2 linked regions of the Exiguobacterium sibiricum 7-3 genome follow. The protein of the gene in region 2 interacts with the protein of the main gene of each other region in a pairwise test. Links are inferred from orthologs where the notes say so. Each region holds a gene or a part of one and is shown on either strand. Other genes may lie near its edges.

Region 1 (3,047 bases), 460 kb from region 2 along the record:
GATTCAGCTCGCCAAGACGTACAAAGAAAAAACAGGCTTCACCGGTTTTGAATTGCCGGACAACGCACCGAAGAACCTGCTGCTCGTCTCTATGACGAAGTACTCGGATGCGATTGATACGGACATCGTCTTCCCACCGGAAGACATCAAAAACACGCTCGGTGAAACGTTATCGAAACAAGGCCTTAATCAATTACGGATTGCGGAAACTGAAAAGTACCCGCACGTCACGTTCTTCTTTAACGGTCAACGTGAAGAGCCGTACGAAGGAGAAGATCGGATTCTGATCCCATCTCCAAAAGTCGCGACATACGACTTGAAACCGGAAATGAGTGTCTATGAAGTCACAGAAGCACTCGTTGACGCAATCAACTCGGACAAACATGACGCGATCATCCTCAACTTCGCCAATCCCGATATGGTCGGTCACTCGGGTATGCTCGAGCCGACGAAGAAGGCAATCGAAGCGGTGGATAAATGTCTGGGTCAAGTCGTTGACTTGATCATCAGCAAAGGTGGCGCAGCCATCATCACAGCCGACCACGGAAACGCGGACAAAGTCCTCAATGCCGATGGCAGCAAGATGACGGCGCACACGACAGAACCTGTTCCATGTATCGTCACGGTCGAGGACGTCGAACTCCTTGAGCCATTGACTGGCGTACTGGCAGACTTGGCACCAACTGTTCTCGATTTACTCGGAGCAGATCAACCGGCAGAAATGACCGGGAAATCGATTGTATTAAAGAAATAATCCCGTCAATCGATGGACTTGTCACTGTCTCACTACAAACTAATCTTTCTCAAACAAAAAGGAGCGAATTTAAATGTCAATGATTACAGAGATTTATGCACGCGAGATTCTTGATTCACGCGGTAACCCAACAGTAGAAGTAGAAGTATATACAGAAGACGGCGGTTTCGGTCGCGCACTCGTCCCATCAGGCGCATCAACTGGTGAGCACGAAGCAGTTGAGCTTCGCGATGGCGACAAATCACGTTACCTCGGTAAAGGTGTCTTAAAAGCTGTTGACAACGTCAACGAAAAAATCGCACCTGAAATCATCGGCTACGATGTCTTCGACCAAGCAGGAATCGACAAAAAGATGATCGACCTCGACGGTACGAAAAACAAAGGTAACTTCGGCGCTAACGCGATCCTTGGTGTTTCTATGGCTGCTGCACGTGCTGCTGCAGATGAGCTTGGTCTTCCACTTTACACGTACCTCGGTGGATTCAACGCGAAAACATTGCCAACTCCAATGATGAACATCATCAACGGTGGATCACACGCTGACAACAACGTTGATTTCCAAGAGTTCATGATCATGCCTGTTGGAGCTCCAACATTCAAAGAAGCACTTCGTATGGGTGCTGAAATCTTCCACGCGTTGAAATCAGTTCTTAGCGGAATGGGTCTTAACACAGCAGTTGGTGACGAGGGTGGATTCGCTCCAAACTTGAAATCAAACGAAGAAGCAATCACAGTTATCCTTGAAGCAATCGAAAAAGCTGGCTACAAAGCAGGCGAAGATGTTTACCTTGCAATGGACGTCGCTTCTTCTGAGTTCTACGACAAAGCAGCTGGAACATACAACCTCGCTGGCGAAGGCAAAGTCCTCACAACAGCTGAGCTTGTTGAATTCTACGCACAACTCGTTGACAAATACCCAATCATCTCAATCGAAGATGGCTGTGACGAAAACGACTGGGATGGTCACAAACTCCTTACAGATCGTATCGGACACAAAGTCCAACTCGTTGGTGATGACTTGTTCGTAACGAACACAGAGAAACTTGCTGAAGGTATCGAAAAAGGCATCGCTAACTCGATCCTCATCAAAGTTAACCAAATCGGTACGTTGACTGAAACATTCGACGCAATCGAAATGGCGAAAAAAGCTGGTTACACAGCAGTCGTTTCTCACCGTTCTGGTGAAACAGAAGATTCAACAATCGCTGACATCGCTGTTGCGACAAACGCTGGTCAAATCAAAACTGGTTCACTTTCACGTACAGACCGTATCGCGAAATACAACCAACTTCTCCGCATCGAAGACATGCTTTCAGACGTTGCTGTCTACGACGGAATCAAATCATTCTACAACCTCAAGAAGTAATTCCAGGTTGATGATTTAACGTGTGTTGTACATTCACTGTACAGCCGATGCCTCCTATTCATACGAATAGGAGGTTTTTTTATATTTATGATCAATTTAGTAAAAGGAATTGAGTTCACTCCAAAATGCAAACGCCGGTTTCTATCGCTCACAATTAGCCGACTTAGTTCTAACCGTTACAAAAATCAAATTTTTAGGACCTTTCTTTTACTACCTGGTCATTAAAATGTTATAGTTATAAATAAGTTTAAGTACAATCATTATAAGGCTTAAATACATTTGGACGGATGAAGGTTCAAAAAACATCTAAAGGAGAAATGACCATGTTAAATTCAGATTTAGATATACGCTTAGAGCCACGCATTAAAGAATTGTATCGCTTACATAAGGAGCGTTCAGCCAATATTGATTGGAGCTATCACGAATTCATTCCATGGGACAAGGCGATGTCGTTCAAACGCGTTCCTTGGGAAGAGAGTCAAGTCACGCTTCCGGAAGGTGTCATCGTTGCCGTAGAAACCGCATTACTGACAGAAGTGAACTTACCTTGGTATACGTCACATTTGGATTACACGTTTAAAAACTCGATGGAAGTCATCAATGATTTCGTCCGCACGTGGACTGCTGAAGAAGACCAGCACTCAAGCTTACTCGAAACGTATTTACTCGTGACACGAAACGTCAATCCGACACGACTGCATCAATTAAGAAGACGCGTCGTTGAAAGCGGCTGGTTCCCGGACTTCACGAATCCTTTAGCAACCATGGCCTATACGTCGTTGCAAGAGCTTGCGACACTCGTTTTCTATAACAATGTAGCGAGAGTGGCAGGAGCGCATGACAAAGACTTGGCGACACTGCTCCGCCGTTTGGCAAAAGATGAAGCCCTTCATTATGCGTTCTACCGCGACACGGTGAAAGCGCACC
Region 2 (2,846 bases):
GATACTGGTCCGCCTGGAGAGTGTACTGCCCCTGTTGTAAGAAACGGACCTCTTCCCGCTTCGTCATCAAGCGGACTGCCGGAAATTGTTTTAACAGATAGACGTTTTGAAGCGTCATATCGAGTCGTCCTCCGGTCGCACCGAATACCAACACTTCCGTTGCTTCATACTGCTGACTGACGTACCGTAAAGCCAGTTCCAAATCGGTCTCATCCTTTTCAGCCGGATGGATGATGGCTCCTTCCGGTTTGTATCCGAGCGAATCAAAGTCACCGATGGCCAAGTCAAAAGCGAAACCTTGTTGTGCCAACACGGTGACACCTCCGTCGACAGCGATGACAACCGTCTTCTCATCCATAAACGGCTTTAGGGACGGGATGTCTTCCGCCGGACCGGCCGCTACAATCACGACCCGCATCAGACACCTCGTGCTGAATAACGAAGAAGTCGTGGTGCTGTCGTAAACAGGAGTCCTGCGACAATACCACATAACAGATACGATGGAACCATATACGTCGCGTTATAGATCAACGAATACGGGACAACTGGACCTTCCGCATACTCAGCGAAGAACACGATTCCACTGATGACGTGACACACATAACGTAAGCCCGCACCAAGCAATGTCGCACCTAGTACAATTGCCATCAAACGGCCATTTTTCCCGGTTGCTGCTGCTTTTTTAACTTGCCGTGCGAATAATCCGCTCAATCCGACGACCCCAAACGCAATCGTATAATCGAGTAACGGCTGAACGACCGTCAGAATTTGCGGAGCGAACATCAGTTGGATCGTTCCGACAAGTGCGCCTGTCACGACCCCACCGACGACACCATGACGAAAGGCCATGACGAAGATTGGCAACATTGCCAAACTAATTGAACCACCTTGCGGCATTTTAAATGGGATTAATAAATCGAATACCACACCAAGACTTGCAAAGATTGCAATTTCCATTAACATTTGTAGCCGTTTCATTCTTTTTTCCTCCTAAAAATAAAATCGCAGGACGGCAAAAAGGCAGTACGACGAACGCCGTACTGCCTGCGTGCGCCACATCCCTACGTCCGTCTGAACGGAACAGGTTCGAAGGGTTAAAGTCCAATCACTTCTCTCAGCCGCTTGATGCGACACCCCTTGCGGTCATCATTTAATTTTGATTCTTTTCCTATTATACGTGAGCAGCATTCCGAATACTAGTGATTGCTTCTGAATAATCCGGCGCATTGTAGATAGCGGAACCTGCAACAAGAACGTTTGCCCCATTCTCGATACATAATTTCGCTGTTTCCGCATTGACTCCACCATCGATTTCGATCTCGAAGGATAGATTTTGTTCTGCTTTCATTGCAGCCAGTTGATTTAATTTGTTCATCACACCCGGAATGAACGCTTGACCGCCAAAACCCGGATTGACCGTCATCAGCAAGACCATATCGACTTCTTCGAGTACATGTTCAATCGTCGAAAGTGGCGTGTGCGGATTGAGCACTACTCCCGCTTTCGCACCGGCTGCTTTGATTTGTTGCAGAACACGATGGACATGATTCGTCGCCTCCACGTGGAAGGTTACGATATCAGCACCTGCTGCAACGAAGGCTTCGACAAAGTTTTCCGGACGATCAATCATGAGATGGACGTCGAGAACCATGTCTGTTTTTTGACGTAAACTGCTTAGGACAGGGAGGCCAAAGGAAATGTTCGGAACAAACTGACCGTCCATGACATCAAAATGAATATAGTCGGCTCCCGCCGCTTCAACGGCTTTGACATCCCGTTCTAAATTTGCAAAATCTGCTGATAAGATTGATGGTGCGATTTTAATCATCTTAATACCTCCGTGTCCGATTCTTGATTTCCTCTACAAACATACCATAATTCGTATACCGGGAGACCATGATCTCATGTGTCTCGACGGCTTGTTTAACGGCACAACCGGGCTCATTCAAGTGCAGACAGCCCCGGTACTTGCATTCGTCCTGTAAAGCAACAAATTCAGGAAAACACCAACGTAATTCCTCGAGTTCCATTTCATGCGGAAAATCGAGATTCGAGAACCCCGGGGTATCTGCAATCAATCCTTCGCCAAGCGGGATCAAGGTCACATGGCGGGTCGTATGGCGTCCACGACCAAGCGCCTTCGAAATATGACTCGTTTCCAGTGCCAACGAAGGTTCCAAGGCGTTCAACAACGAACTTTTCCCTACACCGGATTGTCCGGCCAGGACACTCGTTTTATCCTTTAACAACGGACGGACGGATTCGACTCCGGCCAATGTCTCACTTGACGTTTCAATGACGTGATATCCGATGGTCCGGTAAGCGGCAATTGCTTCCAATACCACCTGTTCGGCTTCACCTTGTAACAAGTCCATCTTCGTCAAGATGATGATCGGTTGAATTTCCTTTGCTTCAATCAACACTAAAAACCGGTCCAACAGATGGGCAGAAAAATCAGGTTCTGCTGCCGATACGACCAACAAAGCTTGATCGATATTGGCAACTGGTGGGCGAACCAAGAAATTTTGACGGTCCTTTACTTCTAGGATATATCCGGTCTCACTTTCGATGTGTAACACAACTTCATCGCCGACGACAGGGCTGATGCCCCGTTTTCTGAAATTACCGCGTGCCCGTGAACGGATTTCACCTTGAGGCGTCATGACATCATAAAATCCACCCTGTAAGCGGATAATCGTTCCATCCCGATTGTCTTCAATTCGATTTTCTGCCATCCTACGCCCTCCTTTGTCAGGATTAACATCCTGCTCGTTATTCTTGTGATTTTGCCTGGTTGTACGTAATCGTCTTCGCCCGGTAAACTTCGTCATCTTTATAAATCGTAA

What was found.
Region 1: the proteins of rpe (region 2) and eno interact in binary tests that used the Escherichia coli proteins (3 or more experiments, as listed by UniProt). The link is inferred for Exiguobacterium sibiricum 7-3 from one-to-one orthologs.

What each region holds. Positions count from the first base shown.
Region 1 is NZ_KK211190.1:673,071-676,117, forward strand. What follows is about bases 1-2,973. They hold eno (phosphopyruvate hydratase), read left to right. Parts: upstream 1-827; coding sequence 828-2,120; downstream 2,121-2,973. Other genes in these bases: gpmI (2,3-bisphosphoglycerate-independent phosphoglycerate mutase), read left to right, coding at 1-754; P402_RS0104355 (acyl-ACP desaturase), read left to right, coding at 2,444-2,973. Also shown: more of P402_RS0104355, read left to right, coding at 2,974-3,047. UniProt on the Escherichia coli protein: Catalyzes the reversible conversion of 2-phosphoglycerate (2-PG) into phosphoenolpyruvate (PEP). It is essential for the degradation of carbohydrates via glycolysis.
Region 2 is NZ_KK211190.1:1,136,953-1,139,798, reverse strand. The notes cover bases 1-2,772. They hold rpe (ribulose-phosphate 3-epimerase), read right to left. Parts: upstream 1,829-2,772; coding sequence 1,172-1,828; downstream 1-1,171. Other genes in these bases: rsgA (ribosome small subunit-dependent GTPase A), read right to left, coding at 1,830-2,735; thiT (energy-coupled thiamine transporter ThiT), read right to left, coding at 418-978; P402_RS0106665 (thiamine diphosphokinase), read right to left, coding at 1-418. Outside these bases: pknB (Stk1 family PASTA domain-containing Ser/Thr kinase), read right to left, coding at 2,773-2,846. UniProt on the Escherichia coli protein: Catalyzes the reversible epimerization of D-ribulose 5-phosphate to D-xylulose 5-phosphate.